Regions from separate parts of the Micromonospora sp. NPDC003816 genome, predicted to be linked through region 1. Evidence: predicted binding sites of a transcription regulator. Region 1 holds the regulator's gene; the other holds the start of a gene.
What was found. Region 1 encodes HspR, which represses chaperone genes until heat shock. Its sites were predicted from a motif close to TTGAGTNNNNNNNACTCAA; they were not measured.
Positions count from the first base shown of each region.

Region 2: the regulator HspR is predicted to act here: its motif matches at 5,134-5,152, upstream of lon (endopeptidase La).

Region 1 is NZ_JBIANP010000002.1:965,199-975,323, forward strand. It holds gene ACFYTT_RS10265 (hypothetical protein) at 1-62, opposite strand, end outside; gene ACFYTT_RS10270 (hypothetical protein) at 132-512, opposite strand; gene clpB (ATP-dependent chaperone ClpB) at 592-3,183, opposite strand; gene ACFYTT_RS10280 (hypothetical protein) at 3,371-3,622, opposite strand; gene ACFYTT_RS10285 (DivIVA domain-containing protein) at 3,619-3,957, opposite strand; gene ACFYTT_RS10290 (winged helix-turn-helix domain-containing protein) at 4,262-4,480, shown strand; gene ACFYTT_RS10295 (winged helix-turn-helix domain-containing protein) at 4,534-4,758, shown strand; gene ACFYTT_RS10300 (hypothetical protein) at 4,784-5,893, opposite strand; gene ACFYTT_RS10305 (hypothetical protein) at 5,925-6,077, shown strand; gene ACFYTT_RS10310 (cation:proton antiporter) at 6,085-7,293, shown strand; gene ACFYTT_RS10315 (hypothetical protein) at 7,481-7,909, shown strand; gene ACFYTT_RS10320 (hypothetical protein) at 8,189-8,461, opposite strand; gene ACFYTT_RS10325 (heat shock protein transcriptional repressor HspR) at 8,642-9,079, opposite strand; gene dnaJ (molecular chaperone DnaJ) at 9,108-10,125, opposite strand, start outside.
Region 2 is NZ_JBIANP010000010.1:143,401-153,525, forward strand. It holds gene ACFYTT_RS25705 (hypothetical protein) at 1-785, shown strand, start outside; gene ACFYTT_RS25710 (DEAD/DEAH box helicase) at 891-2,588, shown strand; gene lon (endopeptidase La) at 2,774-5,110, opposite strand; gene ACFYTT_RS25720 (Lsr2 family protein) at 5,377-5,721, shown strand; gene ACFYTT_RS25725 (hypothetical protein) at 5,794-7,071, opposite strand; gene ACFYTT_RS25730 (hypothetical protein) at 7,337-8,245, opposite strand; gene ACFYTT_RS25735 (helical backbone metal receptor) at 8,324-9,097, shown strand; gene ACFYTT_RS25740 (DoxX family membrane protein) at 9,175-9,735, shown strand; gene ACFYTT_RS25745 (FKBP-type peptidyl-prolyl cis-trans isomerase) at 9,901-10,125, shown strand, end outside.

The DNA.
Region 1 (10,125 bases):
GTGCCGGGGCGAGGTGGGCGAGGCGAGGGTACGGCGGCCGGATCTTCGGCGGTCGCGGTCATGGCACGGAGCGTAGGAGGACCGGACAAGATCCGGCAGCACCGATCGGACGGACCCGACCGGCCGTCGGATCACGAATCGTCGAGTCGTCGGGCGGCGTACTCGCCGACCGTGGTGCGGTCCAGCACGCACCCGACGGCGGTGTCCACCTCCGCCGGATCGGAACGCAGCCTGTTCCAGGCCGTCCGCCCGGCCGCCGGGTCGAGCTGTTCCAGCAGCGTGGCGGCGTACACCCGGGCTGCCGGAGAGCCGGTGGTGAGCAGGCGGTCGAGCTGCCCGCGTACCTCGTCGGGGTGGTCGGCCGCGATCGCCGCGACGCGCTGGTATGCCTCGGTCTCCGGCAGCGTCGCGCCCGCGATCCCGACCCCGCCGAAGGCGACGCGGCCGGCGGCGGCCAGGGCCGCGACGGCAGCGGTCAGCTCCGGGTCCTTCCTGCGCCCGATCCCGAACATGTCTCCATCCTCACCCGGACGGCCCGCCGCCGCCCGCCGAGGCGGGGGCGGCGGGGATCTCCGGCATCGTGGGTACGGGTCAGGCGGTGCTCACCGACAGGCCGTCCTTGGCGTCGGCGAGCTCCACCCGCACCGTGTCGCCGTCGCGGATCTGGCCGGCGAGCAGCGCCTTGGCGAGCTGGTCGCCGATCGCCGACTGGACCAGTCGGCGCAGCGGCCGGGCGCCGTAGATCGGGTCGTACCCGTGCTCGGCCAACCAGCCCCGCGCCGCGTCGGTGACGTCCAGCGAGAGCCGGCGGTCGGCCAGCCGTCTGCGCAGGCGGGCCAACTGGATGTCCACGATGGAGCGCAGGTCGTCGCCCCGGAGTGCGGCGAAGACCACGATGTCGTCGAGCCGGTTGAGGAACTCCGGCTTGAAGTGCGACCGGACCACCGCGAGGACGCCCTCCCGGCGCTGCTCCTCGGCGAGCGTCAGATCACTGATCACCGCCGACCCGAGGTTCGAGGTGAGGATCAGGATCGCGTTGCGGAAGTCGACGGTACGGCCCTGGCCGTCGGTGAGCCGGCCGTCGTCGAGCACCTGGAGCAGGATGTCGAAGACGTCCGGGTGGGCCTTCTCCACCTCGTCGAGGAGGATCACCGAGTACGGCCGACGACGCACCGCCTCGGTGAGCTGGCCGCCCTCCTCGTAGCCGACGTAGCCGGGCGGAGCGCCGACCAGCCGGGCCACCGAGTGCTTCTCGCCGTACTCGCTCATGTCGATGCGGACCATCGCCCGCTCGTCGTCGAAGAGGAACTCGGCGAGCGCCTTCGCCAGCTCGGTCTTGCCCACCCCGGTCGGGCCGAGGAAGAGGAAGCTCCCGGTCGGGCGGTCCGGGTCGGCGACACCGGCACGGGCACGGCGTACCGCGTCGGAGACCGCGCCCACCGCCTCGGCCTGGCCGACGACCCGCTCGCGCAGCGACTCCTCCATCCGGAGCAGCTTGGCGGTCTCGCCCTCCAGCAGCCGGCCGGCGGGGATGCCGGTCCAGGAGGCGACGACCGCCGCGATGTCGTCCGCGCCGACCTCCTCCTTGAGCATCGCGCCCGCAGACTGCAACCGGGCCAGTTCCTCCTCGGCCTTCGTCAGCTCGGTCTGGAGCGCGGGGATGCGGCCGTAGCGCAGCTCGGCGGCGCGTTCCAACTCGCCGTCGCGCTCGGCCCGCTCCGCCTCACCACCCAACCGCTCCAACTCCTCCTTGGCGGTGGAGAGCTTGGTGATGTGGCTCTTCTCCAGGTGCCAGCGCTCGGAGAGCACGGTGAGCTGCTCACGCTTGTCGGCCAGTTCCTTGCGCAGCCGTTCCAGGCGTACGGCGGAGGCGGCGTCCGGCTCCTTGGCCAGCGCCATCTCCTCGATCTCCAGCCGGCGTACCGCCCGCTCGATCTCGTCCACCTCGACCGGCCGGGAGTCGATCTCCATCCGGAGCCGGGACGCCGACTCGTCTACCAGGTCGATCGCCTTGTCCGGCAGGAAGCGGTCGGTGATGTACCGGTCGGAGAGCGCGGCGGCGGCGACCAGGGCGGCGTCGGTGATGCGTACGCCGTGGTGGACCTCGTAGCGCTCCTTGAGCCCGCGCAGGATGCCGATGGTGTCCTCGACGGTGGGTTCGCCGACCAGCACCGGCTGAAAGCGTCGCTCCAGCGCCGGGTCCTTCTCGATGTGCTCGCGGTACTCGTCCAGCGTGGTCGCGCCGACCATGCGCAGCTCGCCCCGGGCCAGCATCGGCTTGAGCATGTTGCCGGCGTCCATCGAGCCCTCGCCCTTGCCCGCGCCGACCACCGTGTGCAGCTCGTCGAGGAACGTGATGACCTGCCCGTCGGAGTTCTTGATCTCCTCCAGGACGGACTTGAGGCGCTCCTCGAACTGGCCCCGGTACTGCGCACCGGCGACCATCGCGCCGAGGTCGAGCGAGACGAGCTTTTTGTCCCGCAGCGACTCGGGCACGTCACCGGCGACGATCCGCTGGGCCAGGCCCTCGACGATGGCGGTCTTGCCGACACCGGGCTCGCCGATCAGCACCGGGTTGTTCTTGGTACGCCGGGACAGCACCTGGATCACCCGGCGGATCTCGGAGTCCCGCCCGATCACCGGGTCGATCTTGCCGTCCCGCGCGCTCGCGGTCAGGTCGACGCCGTACTTGGCCAGCGCCTGGTAGGTCTGCTCCGGGTCGGCCGTGGTGACCCGACGGTCCCCACCGCGCACGGTCGGGAACGCGGCGACCAGCGTCTCCTCGGTGGCACCGGCGGACGTGAGCGCACCGGAGACGGCACCGCCGACCCGGGCCAGCCCGGCCAGCAGGTGTTCGGTGGAGGTGTACTCGTCGCCGAGCGGCCGGGCGATCTGCTCGGCGGCACCGATGGCGTTGACGAACTCGCGGGCCAGGGTGGGCTCCGCGATGCTGGAGCCGCGCGCGGCGGGCAGCGCGTCGACCGCCCGCTGTGCGGCCCGGCGCAGCTCGGCGGGGTCGGCCCCGACGGCGCGCAGCAGGCCGGCAGCGGTCGAGCCCTCGGTGTCCAGCAGCGACAGCAGCAGGTGCCACGGCTCCACGGTGGCGTGCCCGCGCTGGTTGGCCAGGGCGACGGCACCGGTGATGGTCTCGCGGCTCTTGGTGGTGAGGCGTTCGGTGTTCATGGGCTCCCCTGGATCGGTGTGTCCACTGGTACCGACAGAACCAGAGTTGAGCCTATTCCACTCAACCTCAGAGGTGTGACATCCGACACTCCTTCGTGCGGTGGACACCGGGCGCTGCTCACGTCCTGATCCTCCGCCACTGGTCAACGTGTGCCGGGAGCCCTGTCGAGCTGAACCGCCTGTGCTGTCAACGCGGCAGACGGGCCGCACAGGGGCTCCGATGGTCCGTGTGCAGGACGCAGCGCCGCCCACCGTCGAGCGGACGGTCGCAGAAGACCCAGTGCCGGACGTGCTGCTCGTCCTCGGCGGAGACGGTGATGCCGCCCAATTCGATCGGCGCGACGAATCGCAGTGCGCGCCCGGCCACCCGGGCGAGGATCCTGGCCCGGCCCAGGTCGGCGGCGGCGACCGGTAGGTGGATCACGAACCGCCCGGTCACGACAGGTGCTTCGCGCGGGCTAACTGCGACTGCCAGTCGCGCAGCGCCAGCCGGAACCGATCGGCCTCACCCCGGCTGTCGACCAGCGCCGCGTACAGAGCATCCAGGTCGTTCGCGACCCGATCGAGGAACGCGGCGACCTCGGCTGGGTCCGCACCGCGCCGGCGCATCGTGAAGGTGCGGGTCCGCACCTGCGCCGACCGCAACGGAAGGTACGCGTCCGAGCGGTAGGTACCGCCCCTCGGTCGACTCGACGGCACTCCGACGCCGACCCGATGCGTCGGCGGACGTCCGGCTCGGCGGCGCAGGAACGGTCGCAGCAGCAGCCTCAGCATGTGAACCCGCCTCTCCACGGCACCCGAGATTTGGATGGGCGGCCCGGCCCGGCACCGTCGATCGACCGGACCGCCCCGCCCCACCACCGCAGCCCGGTTCGGCAGTACGACAGCAGGGCCCGCGAGTAGGCCGAGGCGGGCCACGGGGATACCCGCCTCGGCCAGATGAGCGCCCCAGTGCCATCCGGAAGCGTTCACAGGGAATCTACAATCGGTACCAGTTGTAGGTCAACGACCAACCTCCGATTGCTTGAGATTGGTGGTCCCCGCGTGATCGAATGGGCATGCCATCCGGGGAGTGTGTATGCCCAAGCAGCAGTACCAGGTGCTCGCAGACGAACTGCGGAACAAGATCGAATCAGGTGAGTGGCCGCCCGGCACGAAGCTGCCGAGCAGAGCCCAGCTCTGCAAGGAGTACGGGGTCTCGGACACCGTGGTCGGCAAGGCCATGATGATCCTGCGCGCGACCGGACTCACCGAGACGCTGGAGGGTGTCGGCGTCTTCGTGGCCGACAAACAGTAGGTCCTGGGACGGGATGCCCTTGGAGGGATCGGCGCCTACCAGGAGTTGTTGCCATGCCCCGAGTTTCCGACCGCCAACGCATCGCACAGGACATCCGCGACAAGATCCGCTCCGGGGACTACTCGCCCGGAGCCAAGTTGCCGTCCCTGCGTGAGATGACCGCGCACTACGGCGTCTCGGCAGAACCCGTACGGTCCGCCCTCCTGATTCTGCAGGCCGAGGGCCTGATCGAAGGTCACCAGGGCAAGGGCACGTACGTCCGAAAGCCATCCGAGTAGAACCCGAGCGATTCCTCGACGCGGGTCACTCCGTCTCGATGATCACTGCTGTCCAGGTGCGGTCGCCGGCATGGCCGGTGCCGAGCAGGACGGACTGCGGCCCAGTGGCGACGAGAGTGTTGTCGGGGAGCATCCGCAGGTGATGTTCGTCGGTCAGTGGCCAGGGCAGGTCGACGTACCCGCTGCCGACCAGCGCACCGGCGCCCCGTGGACCGACGACCGCAGCCACTCCGAAACCCAACGGGACGACCTGCCCCGTCTCCGGGTGTCCCTCGGCAGGCACCCTCTCCCAGGCAGGACCATGCCGCCACACTGCCGGAAACCCGGTGCGATCGGGCCGCTCGCCGACCAGCCACAGATCACTCTGTGTGCGCACCACTCGGAGCACACCGACTGCACCGTCGAACTCCACCGGGGTCGGCCGCCAACTCCGTCCCTCGTCAACGGAGATCGCGACGTACGGCCGGCCGTCATCGTCGGCTCCGGCTGCCACCAACGGCCCTGAGCTTTCCTTACTGTTGAACTGCCAGTCAGTTTCCACCACCGATTGCACCACGGGCAGCTTCGGCTGGACAGGCAGCGGGCGGAGTGTGCGTCCCGTCCAGCGGCCCACCTTTCCCGAACTCTCGATGAGCTGGAAGCGTCCCTGGGCCGCCTGCCACTCCGGGGGCGGGGCCTCACCGGGGGTGTGTCGGAAGGTGTCTCCGCGATCGGTGGACGTCCACCATCCGTGTGGCGAAGCGTGCAGGACCAGGATCCCTTCGGCGGTGTAGAGCTGCTGGACGTCGCCGTCCCGCTGCGGGGTGGTGTCCGTCTGCGGGTGGCGCAGTTGCTGCCAGGAGCGGCCACCGTCCCGGGTCGACCAGAGCAGGGCCGGGCAGTCCGGAGCGGTCGTCTGGTCGTCGCAGGAGGCGAAGAGGGCGTAGCCGTTCTCGGCGTCGACGAACTCGATCTGCGGCGGGGCGTACCGCTGCGGGACGGCCAGCCGGGTGGTGCGGGTCTCCGCGACCGGCGCGGGGGTGGCGGTGACCTGCGGCGGTTCGGGGGCGCTGCGCCGGATGTCGCCGATCGAGCATCCCGCCAGCAGCGTGAACAGCGGGAGAACTGCCAGGCAACGAGTTCGTCGGGCGGTCATGCGGCCTCCGTCGCGAGAGTAACCTGAGCCCGTGCGAGCACGCGTCGAGCAGACCGCTCAACCGGGCACCGGCGTACGCCACGACATGATGACGGAACTCGGCCGCTCGTTGGGGGCACCCTCCCGCCGCCGGGACGCCCTCGGCGCGTCCCGGTCGTCCGCCGTACGCGCAGCGGTCGCCTGAGCCTCGGATGCACGACTTCACCACCCTGCTGATCCAGGTCGGCGCGCTGTTGTTCCTGCTCGGGCTACTCGGCCGGCTCGGCCGGCGGATCGGGCTCTCGCCGATCCCGCTGTATCTGCTGGCCGGTCTGGTCCTCGGTCACGGTGGCGTGCTGGAGTTGCACGCCAGCGAGGAGTTCTTCGCGATCGGTGCGGAGATCGGCGTGATCCTGCTGCTGCTGATGCTCGGCCTGGAGTACTCCGCCGACGAACTGGTCGGCAACCTGCGGGCGGCGGCACCGGCAGGGGTGCTCGACGCGGTGCTCAACGCGCTGCCGGGTGCGGCGTTCGCGCTGCTGCTGGGGTGGGGCTGGGTGGCGGCGGTGGTGCTCGGCGGGATCACCTGGATCTCGTCCTCCGGGGTGATCGCCAAGATCCTGTCGGACCTGGGTCGGCTCGGTAACCGGGAGACGCCGGTGGTCCTGTCGGTGCTGGTGGTCGAGGATCTCGCGATGGCGTTCTATCTGCCACTGGTGACCGCGCTGCTGGCCGGGGTCGGGCTGGTCAAGGGTGGGGTCGCGCTCGGCGTCGCGGTGCTGACGGTGGTCGTCGTGCTGGTGGTGGCACTCCGCTACGGCGATCTCGTCTCCCGGGCCATGTCCGCCGACCACCCCGAGTCGCTGCTGCTGGGCGTACTCGGTCTGACCCTGCTGGTCGCGGGCGTCGCCGCGAAACTCCAGGTGTCGGCGGCGGTCGGTGCCTTCCTGGTCGGCATCGCGCTCTCCGGGCCGGTGGCCCACCACGCCACCGAACTGCTGACGCCCCTGCGCGACCTCTTCGCCGCCGTCTTCTTCGTCTTCTTCGGGCTCGCCACCGATCCTCGGCACATCCCGCCGGTGCTGCTGCCCGCGGTACTGCTCGCCCTGGTCACCATGGCGACCAAGACGGCGACCGGTTACCTGGCCGCGAGGCGGGTCGGCATCACCGAACCGGGACGCTGGCGGGCCGGACTGACCCTGACACCCCGGGGGGAGTTCTCCATCGTCATCGCCGGCCTCGCGGTGAGCGCCGGCAGTGTTTCGCCGAAGCTGGCCGCCCTGGCCGCCACGTACGTATTGATCACCGTGGTGACCGGGCCTGTGCTGGCCCGACTGCCCGACGCCACCTGGTTCAGGCGCTGGTCGCGACAACGGGCGGCGATGCAGCAGGCCGGGTCGGCAGCGCCGGATCGACCGTGACCGGTGACGAAACAGGGACTGAAAGTGATCGTCGGCCGTCCGGGCCACCCCGGCCAGGCAACCGATGCCGAATTGCTTTCCGTAGGGGCTACCCGTACTCACGGGTACCGCGTTACCGTTTCGCCCCAGCAGCCGGGGTTCGCGGGGGGCGGACGCCTCGGTGCCGACGCGAGCGGAAGGTTGGCCGGTGAGCGTGCAGGAATCAACGTTCCACGGCTTCGCCAACCCCGTCGACCCGAGTCCGGCGGAGTTGCGATCGTGGGCGTACCAGCCCGACTCGGTGCCGTTGACGTCCATGCCACCCGACTGGGACCTGCTCGTCTCCGGCGACCGCCTGATCATGACGTTGTTCGACCTGGCGATGGACGCGCACTGCCCGGCCCGCCGGTTCGCGCTGCACTGCCTCTACATCTATGCCGCCGACGGCATCCGGACGAACTTCCGGGCCCACCCGAAGCGTCGCTTCCGCAAGCTCGTCGACCAGGCCGAGCGCAACGGCGACGAGATGATGCGCACCTGGTCGCACAACAGCCGGGTGCTGCTGTCCCGGCCGGAGCTGTTCGTGTACCGCGAGTGGTGCGAAGGTGGGTTGGTGCGCGAGGGGCGGCGGCTTTAGCTGCTTGCTGTGGGGGGTGTGGCCCTACCGTTGCTGTGGGGGTGTGGCCTACCGTGCCCGGCTCCGGGCGGTCAGGCTTGATCCCTGCGCCGGGCACGGTAGGCCACACCTGACCTGGCGGACGTGCCGTCGCCTGCCGACCTCGTGAGGGGTGACGTATCTCGGGGGGCGGGGCAGGGGTGCCCACCTGCGCTAGGCGAGGTGCCGTTACCTGCGGTGGAACGGGAACGGGAACGGGCCGGGAGCCCCCGTGGCTCCCGGCCCGTACGTTGTGGCCCCTCAGCGGGGCGGACCGCCGTGTTCGCGGCGGTGCTGGTCGGTCCGTACCCGACCGGCGCCGTGACCGGCTCGGCCCTGACCCGGGCCGGCGGACCGACCGCCCGACGGGGCGGGTCCGGTGGACCGGCCGCTCCGGCCGCTGAACCGGCCGCTGCGGATCTGATCGGCGAACCGCCCCTTGGTGATCCGGTCGAAGCGCCGTTGGACGTTCTCGGCCAACCGGTCGAGCCGGCGTTCCGCCTGCTCGGCCACCTGCTTCGCCTCGTCCGTCATGGCTCCCCCTGCCAGCGCCGAAGTCCGGATTGAGTTGTTTGGACCTGATTTCAGGGTAACGGAGACGGGCCAGGGACGGGGCGGAATCCGCAGGGTGCGGACCGCGAACGCGATGCCGCCCCGACGCAGACACGAGACGGCCCCGGCACGGTTGTCACCGCACCGGGGCCGTCTCGATCGTCAGCGGCCGGGGCTGCGTCGGGGACGCCAGACCACCAGGGCCGTGGAGGTCTGGTTGGTCGGCACCAGGTCGCGCCCGGGGAAGCGGGCCAGCGACTCCAGCTCGGCCAACCGGCGGTACGCGGCCTCCAGCTCGGCCTCCAACTGGGCGACCCGCTGCTGTGCCTGCTCGAACAGCCGCTCCAAGCCGATGATCCGCTTGATCCCGGCCAGGTTGACACCGTCGTCCTGGCTGAGTCGCTGCACCTCGCGCAGCAGGACCACGTCCCGCACGCTGTAGCGGCGACCGCCACCGGCCGCCCGTCCGGCCTGCACCAGGCCGAGCCGGTCGTACTGGCGCAGCGTCTGCGGGTGCATCCCCGCCATCCGCGCCGCGACCGAGATCATGAGCACCTTGGCTTCATAGGTGGGGTCATCCGAACCGACGAACCCGTCCATCCCGTCCACCTCCGCACCGCTACACCCATCATCCGCTCCGACGCACCCGCGCGTCGAGATGTTCTCGCGCCGCCGGCGGGGTCTGTGCGGCGAACGTCTCCAGGGCCGCGCGTGCCTCGTCGGAGACCCGGGCCGGCACCACCACGTCGAGTGTGACGAGAAGGTCCCCGGTCTGCCCGTCCCGGCGGCTCACGCCCTTGCCCCGGGCCCGCAGGATCCGCCCGCTCGGCGTACCTCCGGGCACCCGCAGGGTCACCGCGCCGTCGAGCGTCGGCACCCGCAGGTCGGTGCCGAGCACCGCCTCGGTGAAGGTGATCGGCACGGTCAGCGTGAGGTCGTCACCGGAGCGCCCGAACAGCTCGTCCGGACGCACCTTGACGTGCACGAACAGGTCCCCCGCCGGGCCGCCGCGCTCGCCCGGCTCGCCCCGGCCCGCCAGCCGGATCCGCTGCCCGTCGGCCACTCCGGCCGGAAAACGGACGTTGAGCGTACGGGCCTTGGTGACGCCGCCCGTGCCCTGGCACTCCGGGCACTTCTCGTCGACCACGGTCCCGGCGCCCTGGCAGTTGCGGCAGGGCTCGGCGAGGCTGAACGCACCCTGGTTGCGGTGGTTCACCCCGGCGCCGTGGCAGACCTGGCAGGTCCTCGGCACCGTGCCCGGCTTCGCACCGTTGCCGTGACAGGTGTCGCAGACTCCCGGTGCCCGCAGGGTCAGCGGCAGCGTGACCCCTCGGACGGCGTCGTCGAAGTCGAGCGCCACCTCGGTCTCGATGTCGCGACCACGGGCCGGGCCGGTGGCACCGCCACCACCCGCGCCGCCCGAGAAGATCGAGCTGAACAGGTCCGAGATGCCGCCACCGGCGAACCGGCCACCACCGGCCGACTGCGCGTTGCCGAACAGGTCGGAGACGTCGAACGGCATGCCGCCGGGCTGGCCACCCTGGCGGGCACCGCGCCGGAAGGCGCCCGAGCCGAACAGCGAGCGCATCTCGTCGTACTCGCGGCGCTTGGCGTCGTCACCGAGCACCGCGTACGCCTCGGAGACC
Region 2 (10,125 bases), on a different contig from region 1:
CCCGGCATCTGATGGAGATGGCGCTGGCCATGGTGGCCGGCATGCTGGCGCTCGGTGCCGCCCGCGCCACCCTGGGCGGGCTGCTCGGGCTGGCTCCGGCCACCCCCGGCGTCGCGTCGCTGCTGATGGCCACCGACATGAGCATCGGCATGGCGGTCTGGATGTGGTACCGGCGGCATTCCGGCCCGGCCGTCGGCGAGATGGTCCTGGCCATGTACGTGCCCGTGCTGGTGCTGCTGGTGCCGTACCGGGCCGGGTTGCTCGACGGCGACGCCCTGATGATGGGCACGCACGTGCTGATGGTGCCGGCGATGGTGGCGGCGGTGCTGCGGCGTCGGGCCGAGTACGCCGTGCACCACCCGAACCGCGCCGCGCCGCGACACCCGTGGGCACGGGCGGTGGCGCAGCGCTGGCCGGCCGGGCTGGCGCTGCTGATGACCGCCGACAACTGGAGCTCACCCGTACCGCTGGCCGCGTACACGCTGCTGGTCCTGCCGGCCGGATACCTGATCATCGGCACCGTGCGCCGGCAGTGGGGCGTACCGGGTGCCCTCCGCCTCCAGCTCGCCGGCCTGGCCGGCTGGTCGGGCCTGGCCCTGCTCGCCCTTCTCCTGGGTGGCCCGGCCGGACAGTGGCTGGTGGCGTTCGGATGGTTGGCCCACGCGGGCTGGGACGTGATCCATCACCGCACCGGCAAGGTGGTGCCCCGCGCCTACGCCCAGTGGTGCGGCGTGATCGACGCTGTCCTCGGGATCACCATCATCCTGGCGCTGGTCACCACCTGACCGACCGGCTGCGCCACGGCCCGCCGCCACCCGGCGGCGGGCCGTGGCCGCGTGTTACCGGTGGTCGCCGCAGCGGCCGGGAGGGCGTGATGAAAAACTTGACCCATGAGTTCCACGCCCGTACCGCCCGACGCGACCATGGATCCGCCCGCCTTCACCGATCTCGGCCTGCGACCCGAACTGCTCGCCGCGCTCGCCGCGCTCGGCTACGAGGAGCCGACGCCGATCCAGCGGGAGGCGATCCCCACCCTGCTGACCGGCCGTGACCTGCTCGGGCAGGCAGCCACGGGTACGGGCAAGACGGCCGCGTTCGCGCTGCCACTGTTGCAACGAATGCCGGACGACCGGCCCGGCGGTGATCCCCTGGCGTTGGTGCTGGTGCCCACCCGGGAACTCGCGGTGCAGGTGTCCGAGGCGTTCCACCGGTACGGCAAGGACCTCGGGGCCCGAGTGCTGCCGATCTACGGCGGGCAGCCGATCGGCCGCCAACTGCGGGCGCTGGACCTCGGCGTGGACGTGGTCGTGGCCACCCCCGGACGGGCGCTGGACCACATCGCCCGGGGCACGCTACGGCTCGGCAACCTGATCACCGTCGTCCTCGACGAGGCCGACGAGATGCTGGACATGGGCTTCGCCGAGGACATCGAGGCGATCCTGGAGCACGCGCCCGCGCAACGCCAGACGGTCCTCTTCTCGGCGACGATGCCGTCGCGCATCGAGGGCATGGCCCAGGCGCACCTCACCGACCCGGTCCGCATCCTCATCGCCCGCGAGCAGCCGGTGGCCGGCGCGGCACCCCGGGTACGCCAGAGCGCGTACCTGGTGGCGCGGGCGCACAAGCCTGCGGCGCTGGGCCGGGTGCTGGACGTCGAGTCGCCCACCGCGGCGATCGTCTTCTGCCGCAGCCGGGAGGAGGTCGACCGGCTCACCGAGACGATGAACGGACGCGGCTACCGGGCCGAGGCCCTGCACGGCGGGATGAGCCAGGAGCAGCGGGACCGGGTGATGGGTCGGCTGCGCTCCGGCACCGCCGACCTGCTGGTCGCCACCGACGTCGCCGCGCGGGGACTCGACGTCGAACAGCTCAGCCACGTGGTCAACTACGACGTGCCGTCGGCTCCCGAGTCGTACGTGCACCGCATCGGCCGGGTCGGTCGCGCCGGCCGGGAGGGCGTGGCGATCACCCTGGCCGAGCCCCGGGAACACCGGATGCTCAAGACCATCGAGCGGGTCACCGGCCAACGGATCACGATCGACAAGATCCCGACCGTCGCCGACCTGCGTACCCGCCGGCTGGAGCTGACCCAGGCGGCGCTGCGGGAGAGCCTGCTGGAGGACGACCTGGAGCCGTTCCGGGTCATCGTGGAGACGCTCAGCGACGAGTTCGACCTGATGGAGGTGGCGCTCGCCGCGGTGAAGCTGTCCCACGAGGCGACGCTGCCCGGCTCCGACGAGGCCGAGGAGGAGATCCCGCAGGTGGCGGTCCGTCCCACCCGGGACGCCCGGCCCGGCCAGGACAACCGGGGCGACCGCCGACCGGCACGGCCCCGCACCGGCGGCACCACCCAGGTCTTCATCGGGCTGGGCCGGCGCGCCGGAGTCCGGCCGCAGGACCTGGTCGGCGCGATCACCGGAGAGACCGGCATCCGTGGTCGGGACATCGGCTCGATCGAGATCGCCGACCGGTTCTCGCTTGTCGAGGTGCCCAACGGGGTGGCCGACGAGGTGATCGCCGGGCTGCGCGGCAGCACCATCAAGGGCCGTAAGGCCACCGTACGCCGAGACCGCGACGACAGCCGCTGACGTGTAAGGAAGGGCCCCCTGTTAACGCCTGCGGTATAGCAGGGAGCCCTTCTCACCACGGCATGCCCCGACATGCAGCGACTGGCGCCACCCCGCACGGGATGACGCCAGTCGATGGTGCCTCGGGTTAACAGGGGACCCCTGCTCTACCTCAGGCGTTAATAAGGTGCCCTTCCTTGCATCCGTCAGGCGGCGGTGAGGCTCTGGCCGCCCAGCGAGGCCGGGTCGATCTCGGCCGGGCGCAGCGCCAGGGCGAGCACGTCGGCGACATCGGCGAGCGGGTGTACGGTCAGCGCCTCGCGGACCTCGGTGGGCAGGTCGTCGAGGTCCGGCTCGTTCCGGGCCGGAATGATCACCTCGGTCAGACCGGCCCGGTGCGCGGCCAGCAGCTTCTGCTTCACCCCGCCGATGGGCAGCACCCGGCCGGAGAGTGTCACCTCGCCGGTCATCCCGAACTCGGGGCGTACCGGCCGGCCGCTGGCCAGCGACGCCAGCGCGGTGACCATGGTGATGCCGGCGCTGGGGCCGTCCTTGGGCACCGCACCCGCCGGGACGTGCAGGTGGATCCGCCGTCCGGCGAGGGCGTTCGGGTCCAGGCCGAGCCGGCGGCCGTTGGCGCGCAGGTAGGAGAGGGCGATGTGCGCCGACTCCTTCATCACGTCGCCGAGTTGGCCGGTCAGGGTCAGGCCCGGCTCACCCTCCATGCTGGTGGCCTCGATGAACAGCACGTCGCCGCCGGCACCGGTGACCGCCAGGCCGGTGGCCACGCCGGGCACCGCCGTCCGCTCCGCCGACTCCGGCGTGTGCTTGGGCCGGCCGAGGTAGCGGGTCAGGTCGTCGGCGCCGACGCGGACCGGCGTCGGTTCGTCGGTGAGGGCCACCGCGACCTTCCGCATGACCTTCGCCAGGGCCCGCTCCAGTTGCCGTACGCCGGCCTCCCGGGTGTACTCCCCCGCGATGCGGGCCAGTGCCGGGGCGTCGAGGTCGACCTCGTCGGCGGTCAGCCCGGCCCGTTCCCGCTGCCGGGGCAGCAAATGGTCCCGGGCGATGGCCACCTTCTCGTCCTCGGTGTAGCCGTCCAGGGTGACCAGTTCCATCCGGTCCAGCAGCGGGCCGGGGATGGCCTCCACCACGTTGGCCGTGGCGAGGAAGAGCACGTCGGACAGGTCGAGGTCGACTTCCAGGTAGTGGTCCCGGAAGGTGTGGTTCTGGGCCGGGTCGAGCACCTCCAGCAGGGCGGCGGCCGGGTCACCGGCGTACCCGACGGAGAGTTTGTCGACCTCGTCGAGCAGCACCACCGGGTTCATCGAGCCGGCCTCGCGCAGGGCCCGCACGATCCGGCCGGGCAGCGCGCCGACGTAGGTGCGCCGGTGGCCCCGGATCTCGGCCTCGTCGCGTACGCCGCCGAGGGAGACCCGGACGAATCTGCGCCCGAGCGCCCGGGCGACGGACTCGCCGAGGCTGGTCTTGCCGACGCCGGGCGGGCCCGTCAGGGCGAGCACCGCGCCGGAGCCGCGCCCGCCGACCACACCGAGGTTGCGGTCGGCCCGGCGGTTGCGCACCGCCAGGTACTCCAGGATGCGGTCCTTGACGTCGGCCAGGCCGGCGTGGTCGGCGTCGAGCACGGCCCGCGCCGCGGCCAGGTCGGTGTTGTCCTCGGTACGCGTGCTCCACGGCATCTCCAGCACCGTGTCGAGCCAGGTACGGATCCAGCCCGCCTCCGGGGAGGCGTCACTGGCCCGCTCCAGCTTGCCGACCTCGCGCAGTGCCGCCTCGCGTACCTTCTCGGGCAGGTCGGCGGCCTCGACACGGGACCGGTAGTCGGCGGAGCCGTCCGGGGCGTCCTCGCCGAGTTCCTTGCGGATCGCGGCGAGCTGCTGGCGCAGCAGGAACTCCCGCTGCGACTTCTCCAGCCCCTCGCGGACGTCGGAGTTGATCTGCTCGGTGACCTCCTGCTCGGCGAGGTGTTCCTTGACCCAGCCGACGAGCAGTTCCAGCCGGGCGGTGACGTCCGGCGCGGCGAGCAGTTCGGTCTTCTGCGCCAGGGTGAGCCAGGGCGCGTAGCCGGCCGAGTCGGCCAGTTCGGAGAGGTCGGTCATCCGCTCCACCGCGTCGATGACCTGCCATGCGCCGCGCTGCTGGAGCACGGAGGTCACCAGGGCGCGGTACTCGCGGGCCAGTTCCCGTGCCTTGCCGGCGGGGGTGGGTTCGTCGATCTCGGTCGCCTCGACCCAGAGCGCCGCGCCGGGTCCGGGCACCCCGGAGCCGATGCGGGCGCGGGCGAGGCCGCGGACGACGGCGGCAGGCTCACCGCTGGGCAGCCGACCCACCTTCTCGATGGTGGCGATCGCGCCGACGGAGCCGTACTCGCCGTCGAGGCGGGGCACGGCGAGCAGCCTGCGGTCGCCGGTGGCGCGGGCCGCGTCGACCGCGGCCTGGGTGGTCGGGTCGAGGGTCACCGGGATGACCATGCCGGGCAGCAGTACCGCGTCGGTCAGTGGAAGTACCGGAAGAGTTGCCATCGAACACCTGCTATCGCATTGAGTTGAGCGTGTCTGACTCAAGTCGACGCGGGTCGGCGTTGTTCCACGGTGTGACCCAGCACACGAACCGGCCGCGATCGGGTGCGGCACCGACACATCCGTACCGACGACGGGAACACCGGGTAATCGGGATTTACGCGCGGCGCAAAACGCGAGACGCGGCGGACAGGGGCTTTTGTTGCGCAATTGCGGGGCGATGAGTCAAACTTTGACCACACCCCGCCAGACACAGGGAGTAATCGACGATGGCGAGAAAAGTAATCACGGTGCTGACTGACGACCTCGACGGCGGAAAGGCCGATCGCACGGTCGAGTTCAGCCTGGATGGCGTGAGCTACACCATCGACGTCTCCGACGAGAACGCGGGAGTCCTGCGTAAGGCGCTGGATCCGTTTATCAATGCGGGCCGACGGCTCGGACGCGGCAGCGCCGACACCGGTCGCGGACCGCGTCGCGTCACCGCGGCGGCACCCGGAATGAACCGCGAGCAGAACCGCGCGATCCGGGAATGGGCGGTCGGCAACGGCTACAAGATTTCCGAGCGGGGTCGTATCCCGGTCGAGGTCGTCGAGGCGTACAAGAACCGCTGAACAGCGGCGTCGCCCCACAACGACGCGGGCCGTCCGGAACCTGGTTCCGGACGGCCCGCGTGTTGTTCCGGGTCAGTTGACCTGGATCCGCACCGCGTCGAAGGCGGGGGTCTGGTTGGCCCGCTCCGACATCGGGATACGGTGCGAGCCGTCGCCGGCCCAGACCGCGCACTGTGCGGTACCGGACTCGGGCAGGCCCGGGATCTGGATGACCACGCTGTCCGGCTGGCTACCGCCGCCGCCGTCCTCGGTGGCCACGAAGAAGGCCGGTACCGGATCCGCCGCCGGCGCCTCGTTCGTGTTGTTCAGCATCCGGCAGGCGGTGTGGAAGTGGCCACGGGTCAGGCCCTCACCGTTGAGCAGCGAGCTCTCCAGGTAGTAGCCACCCTGACCGGCCGGGAGGAAGCGGTCCCGGACCAGGTTGCGGGTGCTGACCCGCAGGGCGAAGCCCTCGTTGCGGTTGATCTGCTGCGGGAACTCGGTGATCAGCAGCGACGGGTTGTTCGCGGCGGAGCCGACCTCACCGAAGGCGGTGCTGATGCAGCGGTTGCCGTTCTGGAAGCCGTCGTGCGGCTGGAGCTGGCTGTTGTTGCAGTTGTTGGCCAGCACGTCGAGGCCGTTGTTGCCTCCGCCGTTGTTGCCGCCGTTGTTGTTGCCCCCGCCGTTGTTCCCACCGTTGTTGGGGTTGTTGCCGCCGTTGTTCCCACCGTTGTTGTTGTTCACCGGCTGCACCTGGCAGGCGGCCAGACCGGCGAGGCCACGCGGCCGGGGGCCGAAGCGGTCGATGGAGATGGTGATCCGGTCGAGCGTGGCCCGCCGCTTGCTGGCCAGCGGGTCGAGGATCGCGTTGCGGATGAACGCCTGGCCCTTGTTGCCCTCGGCGGCCAGGCGCTGGTCGGCCTCGGTGATCTGGGTCTGGAGCAGGGCCAGGTTGCGGTCCACCTCGGCGCGGGCCCGGTCGGGCACCTGCGGCAGGCGGCTCACCACGTCGGGACAGGCCACGGCGAAGGAACCGGCGGGGGTCGCGCCACCGTTGCCGCTGCGGGTCTCCTGGCACTCCTCCACGGACTGCTGCCCGTCACCCCAGTGGTTGGTCACCCACCGGCCGTTCTGGAAGGTACGGGTGGTGGTGGCGCCACGGGCGGTCGGCGCGGTCGCACCCGGGCTGGGCTCCACACACTCGGCCGAGATCGGGCGGGTCTGCTGCTTGTTCGGCCGTCGGTCACCGGCCGACGAGATCTGGGTAACGGCAACGACGCCACCGAAGACGGCGAGCGTGGCACCAACGGCCAGAAGTCGTTTGGTCCGCGTGTTACCTGAGGGTCTGCGTGACCGGGTGGACCTGCGCATCGAATTGCTCTCCTTCTCGATCCGGTACCTGACGCGTGACTCGACGGACCGAACGGAATCGTGGTGGCGCGTTCGACGGAGGCCGTTCGAACGCACCGGTGGTACGTCGACAGACGACGATGCCCTTTCCGCACCGCCTCCCGCGCCCCCGGCGCGGGTTGGGAGATCCTGTCCATTCCCGGTGAGGTACGGCCCCGCCGTGGCGGGAGTTCAAAAGAAGGTGGACTTTTTTTCGACGACCCGGGCCGTACGGCTCCTGGGCAGGTCAGACCTGGTGCAGATGGTCGTAGGCGAAACCGTCCACGAGTTCGTCGCGGCGCTGCCCGAGTCGCCGGATGTCGTCGAGCAGATCGGTGCGATCCACCACGGCGGGACTTTCGTTCTCCAGGGTGCGCAGACGCTCACCGACAGCGAGCGCGGACAGATCCTCGGCCAGTCGTGCGGGATCGACACCACAGGAGAATCGGTGCGTCCGCAGAATGACTCGCTCCACCAGGAACGCGCCGGGCCGCACCTCGACCCAGCTCCACCCCTCGACCGGGCCGTCGGCCCAGCGCACGTGCAACCCGCGCAGGATCGGATCCGCCAGTCGCCGCGACACGTACGCCTCGACCGCCTCGGCCCGGGCGAGCGCGCCGAGGTCGTTGACCGCGCCGGTGCGCCCGTCCGGCAGCCGGCCGACGATGTCGCGGAACCCGACGGCGGGTACGTCCGACCCGGCGGCGCCGTCGGCGTACCGGCGGGCGTCGATCACGTAGCCGACGATGCCCGGACCGTGGTCGGCGGCGCGCAGGGTGACCGAGCCGATCCGCAGCAGCGGCAGGCCGACGCTGGCGGTGACCGCCTCGACGATCCGGTCCACCCGCCGGGCGGCGGCGTCCGGCGCGGGCTCCCGGAACTCGACGGCGAACTGCGGCAGGCCGGTGTCGTCCGCGCAGACCACGTGGTCGAGCACCACCCGCGCGGCGGTGTTCCACTGGCTGCCGGTGAGTCCCGGCGGCCGGCGCCGGATCACGTCACCCAGACGCGGGGCGGCGTGCACCCGTTGTCCCGCGCGGGCCAGCACAGGCGTACGCCCACCGGCCGGAACCGTCGACAGCCACGCGTCGCCACCGGTCATCGTCGTATCCACCCAATCCTGCCGCCGACCGACCGAGTCTAGGATGACGATCATGCCGGGCGGCTCCCCCGGTGGGCCCGCGATGACCGCCACGACGGTGACCGACCGCGCCCGAGCCGAGGAGGTGGACGGATGCGGGTGGTGTCCCTGGTGCCCTCGCTGACCGAGGCGGTGGCGGTGACCCTGCCGGGTCTGCTGGTCGGAGCCACCGACTGGTGCACCGCTCCGGCCGATCTGGACGTGCCCCGGGTGGGCGGCAGCAAGTACCCCGACCTGGACCGGGTGCGCGCGTTGCGGCCGGACCTGGTGCTGCTCAACGTCGAGGAGAACCGGCGCGAGGACGCCGAGGCGCTGTCCGCCGCCGGGGTGCCGGTCCGGGTCACCTACCCACGCACCGTGGACGCCGCCCTGACCGAGCTCGCCGACCTGCTGCGTGACCTGGGCGCGTCGGGGGAACCCGAGTGGTTGACGGCGGCGCGGCGGGCCTGGGCCGACCTTCCGGCTCCGTCGGTGCGGCACCGTGCGGTGGTGCCGGTCTGGCGGCGCCCCTGGGTGGTGCTCGGCGCCGACACCTTCGCCGGTGACGTGCTCCGCCGGCTGGGCGTGACCAACCTCTACGCCGGACAGCCGGAACGGTATCCGCGACCGTCCCTGGACGAACTGCGCGCCACCGGACCCGACCTGGTGGTGCTGCCGGACGAGCCGTACCGGTTCACCGCCGACGACGGGCCGGAGGCATTTCCGGACGTACCGTGTGCTCTGCTCTCCGGTCGGCACCTGACCTGGTACGGCCCGTCGCTGGCCGAGGCCCCGTCGGTGCTGGCCGCTCAACTGGCGGACCCGGTCCGACGGCCCGGGCCGGAAGGGGTCGAAGGTCCCGTCCGGTCCGGGCCCGGTCGGCCCTGACCGCACCCGGTCCCACCGGCGTCCAATGGAGGTGTCACCGGGACAGCGGTGCGAAGCAGAGAAGGGACGTGGACATCATGACCGCGATGACCGAGCGGAACACCGCCGCCAGGACCCCGGGCGCCGAGACCGTTCGGGAGCAGGTCGACCGGAGGCGGGTCACCCGCCACCTGCTCGCCGGGCTGCGGCTGGCACTCGGCTGGATCTTCCTCTGGGCGTTCGTGGACAAGCTGTTCGGCCTGGGGTTCGCCACCGAGGGCGAGAACGCCTGGATCAACGGCGGCAGCCCCACCAAGGGCTTCCTCAGCTTCGGCGTCACCGGTCCGTTCGAGGGCTTCTACCAGAGCATGGCCGGGGCGGTCTGGGCCGACTGGCTGTTCATGATCGGTCTGGCCGCGATCGGCACCGCCCTGATCCTCGGCATCGGGGTGCGCGTCGCCGCCGTCGCCGGTGGCCTGCTACTGGTGATGATGTGGACTGCGGCCCTGCTGCCCGCGAACAACCCCTTCATGGACGACCACCTGGTCTACGCCGGGGTGCTGGCGCTGCTCGCGGTGACCAACGCCGGTGACACCTGGGGCCTCGGCCGCACCTGGGCCCGGCTGCCGATCGTCCAGCGCTTCGCCTGGCTCCGCTGACCTGTCACCTCCCTCCCCACACGGCGGGCGTCACCCCTGCGGGTGCCGCCCGCCGCCACGACGGCCCGGGTGCTCCCGGGCCGTCGTGGCGCGTGCGACGGGCACCGCTGGCGTAGCATCCGGCAGGATTGTGCTGACCAGAACCGACGTCACAGGAGAATCCGCATGAACCAGGCAGCGAGCAAGCCCGAGATCGGTCCGATCGAGGGTGCCCCGCCCGCCGACCTCGTGATCGAGGACATCACCGTGGGCGACGGCCCCGAGGCCCAGCCCGGCCAGCGTGCCCGCGTCCACTACGTCGGGGTCTCGCACTCCACCGGCGCCGAGTTCGACGCCTCCTGGAACCGGGGGGACGCCTTCGAGTTCCCGCTCGGCGGTGGCCGGGTCATC